One region of the Alteromonas sp. ABH4_456 genome, then DNA from elsewhere that is predicted to be linked to it. Evidence: predicted binding sites of a transcription regulator. Region 1 holds the regulator's gene; the other holds the start of a gene.
What was found. The regulator sigma-54, encoded in region 1, starts transcription at its own class of promoters, with help from an activator protein. The targets are predictions, from matches to a motif close to GTTGGCACGNNNNTNGNNT.
Positions count from the first base shown of each region.

Region 1 (5,379 bases):
ATTTTACAGGCGCTCGGCACGCTGGACACCATACACGGGGCCAGTGTATGAGCCGTTTAGGGATCAGCATTTCTGCGCTGTTTGTTATGGCGCTGCTGATGTACCTTCCGGTCTGGATGGCAGAAGAGCAGGCACCGGCGAAAAAAGCCGGAGCAGACGCTTTACGCCCTGCTTATAAAGCGAAGAATTTGACAACCACGCTGTATAACGAAGAAGGCAAACTCAATCACGAAGTCTTTGCCGCCTCTATGGAGCATTACGACCAACTAGGCTTTGTGTTATTCGACCAACCCAAATACACTGTCTATGTGAATGATGACGAGGCCCCATGGCAAGTCACCGCTGATGAAGGCACACTCTACAACGATGACCTGATCCAGCTGGAAGACAATGTGCTGATAAAAAGCCTGAGTCCTGAAGAGTTTATCCAGACTATCACAACCAATTTTATTAAGGTGAATCTGGATGACAAAACCATGACTTCAGACCAGCCGGTAGATATACGCGGTGTACAGACCATCATTAAAAGTAACGGTTTCAATGCAAACCTGCGTACCCAACAATATGAGTTAATTGATCATGTGCAGACAATTTATTCCCCGGGCAGTTAGCCTTTTCGCAGCAATAGCGCTGCTTGCTGCTGCCGGTGAGGCAATGGCCGGCTCCGGTGATTTTGAAAAGCCTATTACCGTGGATGCTAAGTCACAGTTTATCGACGGTAAAAAGAAGAAATCGGTTTTTAAAGACGATGTGAAGATCACCCAGGGTTCACTCATCATTGCCGCAGATGAAGTTGAAGCCATCGCCAGTGAAGGCGAAGGGAAAGAGGTTTTTATTGCCCGCGGAAAACCAGCCACTTATTCTCAAACGCTGGATGACGGCGCAAAAGTAAAAGCCAGCGCAAATGAAATTCGCTACGAAGTAGCCAAACAACTTATTTCCTTGCAAGGTGATGCGAAAATCCAGCAAGATACCAGCATGGTCCAGGGAGATAACATCACCTATGACATGTCAAAAGAGCAACTTCTGGCAACCGGCGGTGAAAGTAACAGCAACGGCCGGGTAACCACGGTTTTCCGTCCTGACACAGTTAAAGAGCTGAAGGAAGAGAACAAGACTTCAGACAGTAACGAAAACGAGGGTAACTGAGTTACATGGCAACCCTGAGTGCGACTCACCTGGCAAAGTCGTATAAATCACGCCAGGTCGTCCGTGACGTTAGTTTATCGGTTTCTACCGGACAGATAGTAGGTCTGCTGGGTCCTAACGGTGCAGGTAAAACCACAACGTTTTACATGATTGTGGGTCTTGTGCCGCTGGATAAAGGCAAAATCCTCATTGATGAGCAGGAGCTGACGCACCAGCCAATGCACGAACGTGCCCGCCGGGGAATTGGCTATTTACCCCAGGAGGCATCCATTTTCCGCAAGCTGACCGTACATGAAAACATCATGGCGATATTACAGACGCGTAAAGACTTAAAAAGTCATCAACGTGAACAGGAAGCGGATGCACTACTTGATGAATTTAATATTAACCATATACGTAATAGTACAGGTATGAGTTTGTCGGGTGGCGAACGCCGCCGGGTTGAAATTGCCCGCGCACTGGCAGCCAATCCGCAATTTATTTTGCTCGATGAACCCTTCGCCGGAGTTGACCCGATTTCGGTTAATGATATAAAGAAGATCATTCAGCACTTACGGGACAGAGGTATCGGTATCCTCATCACCGACCACAATGTCAGGGAAACCCTTGATGTGTGTGAAGAGGCCTATATCGTCAGTCATGGAGAACTGATTGCTCAGGGCACCGCAGAACAGGTATTAAGTAATCAAAAAGTTCGTGATGTATACCTTGGTGAGCAATTCAGGCTATAGTTAAGATATCGGGATGAGCATTTAGCGGAGATTTCGCCACCGGCACTCACACCGCTACAACCGGATGTCCTTTTTAGAGTTTATATAAGACGTAGATGAAACCATCTTTACAGTTAAAATTTAGCCAACAACTAACAATGACGCCTCAGCTTCAGCAGGCGATCAAGCTATTGCAGTTGTCTACGCTGGACTTACAACAAGAAATTCAGGAAGCTCTCGATTCTAATCCTTTGCTGGAAGTCGACGACAGCTCCGACAACGATGTAATTGAGAAAAATAACATCGACAATGATGACAGCATGCAAGAGTCTGCATCAGCCTCGTCTTCTGACAGCATGGATACCGGTGAAGCACTGGAAAAGAATGATTTACCGGATGAGCTGCCCATCGACAGTACCTGGGATGAGTACATTTCTGCGTCTTCTGCCCCCGCGCCCGGCCCTTCCGGTGGTGATGATGAACAAATCTTTCAGGGTGAAACCACCGAAAATATTCAGGACCATCTGCTGTGGCAAATGCGTCTGACACCTTTTTCTGACACAGACCGCGCCATCGCGCTGGCGATCATCGATTCCATTGATGAGTCCGGCTATCTAACGGTTACAGTTGACGACATTCTGCAAAGCGTAAACAGTGAAGATATGGAAGAGCCCGTAGAAGAAGATGAGGTTGAGTGCGTACTTAAACGTATTCAGCTTTTTGATCCTCTCGGTTCCGGCTCCCGCACACCGCAGGAGTGCTTGTTAGTTCAGCTGGCGCAATTTGCACCGGAAACACCGTGGCTGGAAGAAGCCAAACTACTGCTCAGAGAGCATTCCGATCTGTTAGGCAGTAAAGATTACCGTACGTTAATGCGTAAAACCCGCCTGAAAGAAGATCAGTTACGGGAAGCGATGCGTTTGCTGCAAACGCTTAATCCCCGTCCGGGCAGTGCATTAATTACGAAAGAACCCGAATATGTCATTCCGGATGTATCGGTTGCTAAGAAAAATGGCCGTTGGGTTGTAGAATTAAACCCCGACAGCCTGCCTAAGCTCAGTGTTAATCAGCAGTATGCTGCAATGAGCCGTAAAGCAAGAAACAGCAGTGATTCACAATTTATCCGCTCTCACATGCAGGAAGCAAAATGGTTTATTAAGAGCCTTGAGAGCCGGAACGATACGCTGCTGAAAGTAGCAAATTGTATTGTTCAGCAACAGATGGGCTTTTTTGAGCATGGCCCTGAAATGATGAAACCAATGGTGCTGAATGATGTCGCAGAAATGGTAGATATGCACGAATCTACTATTTCCAGGGTAACAACGCAGAAGTACATGCACACGCCCCGTGGTATTTTCGAGTTGAAGTATTTCTTCTCCAGCCACGTTGCCACTGAATCAGGTGGTGAGTGTTCATCTACAGCGATTCGCGCCCTGATTAAGAAGCTGGTTGCCGCTGAAAAGCCAAGCAAGCCACTGAGTGACAGCAAGATTGCTTCGTTGTTGGCCGATCAAGGCATTATGGTTGCCCGGCGAACAATAGCAAAGTACCGGGAATCCTTGTCGATCCCGCCGTCTAACCAACGCAAAAGCCTTATCTAACTTAAGGCTGCTCAAAATAAGGAAGACGAAATATGCAAATCAACCTTTCTGGTCATCACATTGAGATCACTGATTCTTTGCGTAATTATGTCGATACTAAGTTCAGCAAACTGGAACGTCATTTTGACCACATATCAAATGTGCACGTTATTTTAAATGTTGAAAAGCTTAGCCAAAAAGCAGAAGCAACGGTTCATCTTAGCGGCGCGGAAGTCTTCGCCTCTTCCGAAAATCAGGACATGTATGCTGCCATTGACAGCATGGTCGATAAACTCGACAGGCAGGTCCTGAAACACAAGGAAAAGCTTAAAAAGCACTAATTGAATTCATGGATATACAAGCCATAGTCAGCCTGGACCGCACCGAGTGTGCGGTCCAGTGCAATAGCAAAAAACGCATTCTCGAAATCATCAGCGGGATTGCAGCTAAAAATAACCCCGATGTTGATGAAGCCACCGTATTAAGTAGCCTGCTGGCCCGTGAGCGAATGGGCAGCACGGGTATAGGTAACGGCATTGCCCTCCCCCACGGTCGCCTGGCCGGACTGGAAAAAGTTATCGCCATTGTGGTTACCAGCACACCCGCCATCGATTTTGATGCTATCGACAACAAACCTGTGGATATTTTCTTTACTCTGCTTGTCCCTCAGGAACAAACCGAAGGGCATTTACAAACTCTGGCCATGGTTGCCGGAAAACTCAGCGATAAAGAAACCATAAAAACTATCCGCAAAGCTCAGACAAGTGATGATATTATTCGCGCATTACAGTAACTTAGTGTAATACGCACCGACAACACGTGACTTCAGGAGAAACGGCGTGAAGTTAATCATCATCAGCGGACGTTCCGGTTCAGGAAAATCAGTAGCACTTCGTGCCCTTGAGGATCTGGGGTACTACTGCGTCGATAATATTCCGGTTAATCTGTTACCAGCCCTGACACACACTGTCGCCGATGAATACGAGCAGGTAGCTGTGAGTATTGATGTCAGAAACTTGCCTAAAGAGCCTTCTGAGCTGGTTGAAATTCTCGACTACCTGCCGGAGTCATGGACTGTCACCATCGTATATATTGACGCAAGTGACGATATGCTGGTGCGCCGGTTCAGCGAAACCCGGCGGTTACACCCGCTGGCCAAACTGAATAAGTCATTGTCAGATGCCATCCAGACAGAACGTGAACTGCTGGCGCCTGTAGCGGAAAGAGCGGATTTGAATATTGATACCGATTCTCTGAGCATCCACCAGCTGGCAGAATTAATCCGCGAGCGTATCCTCGGTAAGAAAAGCTCACGACTTGTTCTGGTATTTGAATCATTCGGCTTTAAACACGGTATTCCCAAAGATGCAGACTATGTGTTTGACGCCCGTTTTCTGCCAAACCCTCACTGGGAACCGGATTTAAAACACCTGACAGGCCTGGATACACCGGTTCAGGTTTTCCTCAGTTCCCAGCCTATAGTGACCAAATTTATCTGGCAGATTCAGAACCTCATCACGACCTGGTTGCCACACCTTGAACGGAACAACCGCAGTTATGTGACAGTCGCTATCGGATGTACCGGCGGACAGCACCGTTCAGTTTATGTAGCGGAATCACTGGCGAAAAACTTCCGGGAATCTCATCCTGATGTCCAGATCCGCCACAGGGAGCAAAGTAAATAATGCGCATAGAGAAATCTCTGACTATTGTTAATAAACTGGGCCTGCATGCCAGAGCTGCAACGCAGTTGGTGCAACTGGCGAATCAGTTTGATGCCGAAGTTATTTTACAAAAAGGCGATAAGCAGGCTAATGCCAATAGTGTGCTGGGACTGATGATGATGGAAAGTCATCAGGGGGAACAGGTTACTGTGATCTCTGAAGGTCCGGATGCTGAAGCTGCAATGGATGCCGTCGAGGCATTAATTGCAGGCAGAT
Region 1 is NZ_JBSWXO010000003.1:362,384-367,762, reverse strand. Features, by position in the region: gene kdsC (3-deoxy-manno-octulosonate-8-phosphatase KdsC) at 1-51, shown strand, start outside; gene lptC (LPS export ABC transporter periplasmic protein LptC) at 48-611, shown strand; gene lptA (lipopolysaccharide transport periplasmic protein LptA) at 580-1,149, shown strand; gene lptB (LPS export ABC transporter ATP-binding protein) at 1,155-1,880, shown strand; gene ACXAG2_RS06940 (RNA polymerase factor sigma-54) at 1,976-3,460, shown strand; gene hpf (ribosome hibernation promoting factor) at 3,493-3,780, shown strand; gene ptsN (PTS IIA-like nitrogen regulatory protein PtsN) at 3,789-4,232, shown strand; gene rapZ (RNase adapter RapZ) at 4,279-5,124, shown strand; gene ACXAG2_RS06920 (HPr family phosphocarrier protein) at 5,124-5,379, shown strand, end outside.

Region 2 (5,379 bases), on a different contig from region 1:
GTTGTCTGTTGACCGGTAATTTATCGCCGGCGCTTGCTTGCTTATCTCACGGGGTGAAACATTCTGGTTGAAAACGCGTATAAACAGTTAAACGTCCAAACCGGAATATCACATGTTAAAAGCCGTACTTGATTTGTTCAGGGATAACCCGTCAGACAAACCGCAAACCCATACAACAGAACTGGCCACCGCCGTGTTGCTGAGTGAAATTATTCGCGCAGATCGCGAAGCAGACCCCAGGGAACTTGAGGCATACCGCGCCTTGCTGGAAAGGCAGTTTTCTCTGGATGCTGATGAGCTGAACGCATTAATGAACGAAGGTCAGACGTCGGCAGAAGAAGCGGTCGATATGGTGCAGTTCACACATGTTATTAATCAAAAGTGTAATATTGATGAAAAGCAGGCTATTCTAACGGGCTTATGGGAAGTGGCCTATGCCGATAAAAATATTGCTCCTGTTGAAGAGCATACCATCAGACGTATAGCCGACTTATTACATTTACCTCACAGCCAGTTTATTAAAACAAAGCTTTCCGTTACGGAACAGTCTGCCGGTTGAGCAGTTTGCATAGCTGAGTCGTCCGACTGGTGTAAACAATCAGGCAGGTTAGTTTGTTCCGGTCCATGAAGTTGCCGTTGACGTTGCTGATATCTGTAGCAGTAGCGGCGTCTGTAATCGTTGTCTACATCGTGTCGCTGAACGCGCAGCAAGCCCGTGTTACCTCCATGCAGCATGAGCAGTTGTCTGCCCTCGTGCAGAATGTGGCGGCCCGCCTGGAGCCGGCACAGGGTAACCGTGACATCGATGGCGAAGTAGCACGAAAGGAACTTGCTCTGCAGTTATCACACCGTCAGGTCACTGCGGCTTTCGTATTTGATTTAAGAAAAAACCTCATCACCTCTTCGGTTAAACAGAATAACCTGGCCAGTGACTCCTTTGCTGCCACATTGCCTGCTGGCATTCAGGTGGCTGACGGACTTATGTATGCCGTTGCCAATATCGGTAAAGAGCCTTATCTGACTGGCAGAGTGGTGATGGTCAGTGATATGAACGGGCTGCTGGCGCAGTCGCAGAAGACATTATTTTTCTCTGTCATTCCCTGGCTTGCCGGCACCATCTTTCTCACCGTGATTGTCGCGCTGCTGGTAAGCCGCAGATTGCTCAGACCGCTGCAGGCCCTGATCGAATTTACCCGTGATATCGCCAGAGACAAAGACTACTCAAAGCGATTTTCTGATAAACATAATCACGAGGTCGCCAGGCTGGGCACCAGTATCAACAGTTTTCTCGATACAATCGAAGTCGAACTGATCATCAATAAAGAACAGAACGATACGCTGGTGGAACAGCAGCAAACAATGATGCGGCTGGCGAATTACGACAGCCTCACAGGACTCCCTAACCGGCAATTTGTGGTGGATAACCTCAGGCTTGAGCTGGCCCGTGTAAGACGCACCAAAGATGATTTGGCACTGGTTTTCTTTGATCTCGACGGATTCAAAGGGATTAATGACTCGCTGGGACATGAAACCGGTGATCTGATCCTGATAGAAGTGGCAGACCGTGTGGTGAACCTGTTGCGGGAAGGCGATTTAATTGCACGGCTGGGCGGTGATGAATTTATCATTGTGCCTGACAGGGATGTGTCGGATGCAAGCCTGAAAAATCTGGCGGATAAACTGGTCAGCGCATTTACCGAACCCTTCATGCTGAGAGGTCTGGCGTTGACCGTTGGTGTCAGTGTGGGGATTGCCAGAGCCAGTGATGCGGAGTACGAGCTCAGTCAGTTAATGAGTAATGCTGACCTTGCCATGTACCGATCTAAAGCGAAAGGACGCGGGACTTACACATTATTCACCATTGATATGGTTGAATCGTACAAGCGTAAAATGTCTATTGCTAACAGCATTGACGGTGCCATCCGGCAGGATGAATTTCTGGTTTACTATCAGCCCAAAATTAGTCAGCAGGGTGAAATTATCGGCCTTGAGGCGCTGATACGCTGGCAGCATCCTGAATTTGGTCTGGTGATGCCATCAGAGTTTATTCCCATTGCAGAGCAGGGCGGTAAAATATCGGCCATCACCCAGTGGATGATTGAACGGGTATGTATGGAGCTGCCCGATTTGCAAATGCTGATCTCCCGAAAATTTAAAGTTGCAATCAATCTGTCCGGCCACGATTTACGCCACACCGGATTGTTCGACGATATCTACGGGTTATTCGAACGTTATCAGGTGAATCCTGAGTATTTCGAATTTGAAGTCACCGAATCCGCCTATCTGGAAAACTTTGCTTTTGCTGATAAGTTCTTTAAGCGTCTCAGCAATCTCGGTTGTGCTATTTCTCTGGATGATTTTGGTACCGGTTATTCATCGTTAAGTTACCTCACGCAAATCACCATCGATACGCTTAAGGTTGATCGTCAGTTTATCCGTGAACTGGACACCTCTGAGCGCTCACGGCTGGTAACCGGTACCATCATTGATCTGGCTAAACGACTGGCACTAACCGTATGTGCCGAAGGTATAGAGCACCCCGGTCAATGGGCGTATCTGATTGAGCATGGCTGTGATCATGTTCAGGGGTACTTGTTCAGCAAGCCTGTACCCCTCTCCAAACTGCTGACTATTGACCAAAATTATCTGCATTTATTAAATGCTCCGGATGCGGCGCAGGGATAAAAATTTGCGCCGCCAGTGTAGATAATTTGCAACACTTGCAACTTCTTATTCGTAGTGTTAAACCGCAAGTTACTGATTTTGTTGGTTAATGGTATTTTGGCACTACTTGTGCAATCTCCTGTTTAACGTGAGCTTCTGTATAACCGGACGGGTCTCAGTCCTTTACATCCGCTCACAACCCGCGAGCACAGGAGCCCGCGAGCACAGGAGGTTGTTATGAAGCGAATTGAGAAAGTATTTTTATTGTTATTTACCATTATTGCTGTTCAGGCTGTCGCTGTTGCAGAGGCCAATGCCGGTGAAGCATGGATGTCTGAACTGGATGAAGATCAGGACGGTTATATCTCCCTTAAAGAGGCTGTTGCTGACACCCGTTTGTTACGTCTTTTCAGTCGCATTGACGATAATGCAGATGGTCAGTTGAGCATTGATGAACTGAAAGCCAGTGAGGAAGTAGAATTACTCGGCATGCGCGCATCTGCTAAATAATCTTTTTAACGATGGCACAGGGTATTTGGTGCCATCATCTATTGCGGCATTGAAAGGGGTATGCGATCCTGAAAAACCGGACTTTATTTAGTGATCGAATTTTGCGAGTTGGTTCCCTCAGACAACTTACGTTAGGTAGTTTCTTACTTGCGCTGGTTCCCCTTATAGCACTGCTTTGGCAAAGCCAGAGCGATCTTGCCAAAGTCAGCAGGATGACCACCAAAGAGACACGTTTCGTCGTGACGGTCGTGGGTTACCTGCAAAATCTGGACGGTGCTGCCATCGATCTGGAACGTACCCTCCGTCAGTACGCCATTATCGAGAACGCCACCGTCGCTGATTTAACTGACAATGCAATTGCTCAGTTTGCCAGCGCGCAAAGCAAGCTCTGCGGTATCGTTCCGGCGAGTGAAAATTGCGGGCTGCTGAAAAAGCAAATTGAGCAATTACGAAATTTCCGCACTATTAACGATCAGCTTTTACTGAATGCGTATCTCGCTTCATTAAGTAACGGTGTTACAGCCATCCGTAAAGACGTGGACAAGGCTATTCAAACCCGTCTGGCTGTGCAGCAGGAAGACATGACTGATATGCAGGCCAAGCAGGCATGGTCGACGGCGCTGCTGGTCAGTGTGTCATTGTTGCTGATTTTGCTCGGCAGCCAGTTGATTGTGAATCCGGTGCGCAAGCTCAAGCAAATCATTCAGATCCTCGCCCATCAGCGTGGTGAGCTGCCGCCATTGTCTACGAAGGCGCCCTACGAATTAATTGGGGTAGAAAGAGATCTTCATTGGCTGGCGGAACGTTTACAGCAGCTTGAACATATCCGCACTGCGCTTTTGCGACATGCCGCCCACGAACTTAAAACGCCGCTGGCAAGCATTAAAGAAGGGTGTAGTTTGCTTTCTGAGAATGTTGTCGGTGAGCTGAATCCCCAGCAGGTTGAAGTACTGTCTTTGCTCAGTTCCAGTACCCAGCGCCTGAATACGCTGGTAGAAAAGCTGCTGGATTACAACCTGCTTCTGCAGCAGGCTGAACCCAAATTTACGGACATCAATCCGCAGGATTCGGTCAGAGATTGTATCGAAGATTACGCCCTGGCACTGCAGGACCGTGAGGTTACTGTGGATGTAACAGTAGAAACCATTAGTGTCGACGAGGAGTTGTATCGTCGTATACTTGATAATCTGGTATCGAATGCTGTGGCACACGGTGCAATAGGCAGACCTATTTCCGTCAGAATTTATCAACAGGAGGAGGTAGCAGTACTTGATGTAGCTAACCGGGGGAAAAAGATTCCGCCGGAAAAAGTGGGTAAACTTTTTGAACCGTTTACCCGGGGTGACGATCCAAGAAACGACAATGTCATTGGTACGGGTTTGGGCCTGTCCATTGTTTCAGACTGTGCCCGTTTGATGCACGGCGATGTGTCTGTTGTTGATGTAGATTATGCCGATGTCTGTTTTAGAGTAAGCATTCCGCAGAAGGAAAAACGTTAATGAAAATCAAATTATTGCTGCCACTGGCCGCCATGCTGGGTGGATGTGCAGCGATAGAAGGGAATGAGTCTGCACCAGTTATTCCGGTCGAGGAAAACACGGTCGCACCGCAACTGGTGGAGAGTGATTCCCTTTGTCTGGTAGAAAAAGACACAGAATCTTTTGAGCACCAGTGCGATTTGCTCTATTGGGTGAACCTGTGGGTTCAGGCCGACAATACCCGCTGGCCTGTGCGCAGAGATGCCATCGCCGGGTTGTCCGATTCCACAGAGGATAAAATTAAAAAAATCATTTTATCACTGCCTGTAGACACCCCTTATCAGAGTCGCCTTCGTGCCCGGCACTGGCTGACTGAAGTGAAGGATAAGCTGACGCCGGATATGCAAACCGTGGTGGCCACTATTGTTAATGCCCCCAACGATGAAATGCTTGAGCTTGAATCGGCAATGGTGATCTTAAACCGCGTGAACACCGATAAAGAAAAGCAGTTGCAGATGCTTGAAAAAGAACTGGAATCACAAACAAAGAAGATGGAAGAGTTGCTTAAAGTTGAAGCAACGCTGATGGATAAAAACAGGAGTACGCAGCGATGAATGAATCCGGAGCGCGAAACGCCAGATTATTGCTCGTTGACGACGATAAAAGTTTACTTCGCCTGCTGACCATTCGCCTTGAAGGCGAAGGATATCAGGTCACGGCGGTGGAA
Region 2 is NZ_JBSWXO010000001.1:619,828-625,206, reverse strand. Features, by position in the region: gene ACXAG2_RS02940 (ATP-binding SpoIIE family protein phosphatase) at 1-19, shown strand, start outside; gene ACXAG2_RS02935 (tellurite resistance TerB family protein) at 113-559, shown strand; gene ACXAG2_RS02930 (putative bifunctional diguanylate cyclase/phosphodiesterase) at 625-2,685, shown strand; gene ACXAG2_RS02925 (EF-hand domain-containing protein) at 2,902-3,174, shown strand; gene ACXAG2_RS02920 (sensor histidine kinase) at 3,273-4,673, shown strand; gene ACXAG2_RS02915 (hypothetical protein) at 4,673-5,266, shown strand; gene ACXAG2_RS02910 (sigma 54-interacting transcriptional regulator) at 5,263-5,379, shown strand, end outside.
Region 2: ACXAG2_RS02925 (EF-hand domain-containing protein) is a predicted target of sigma-54. The motif match lies at 2,781-2,799, and genes of this name have one in related genera.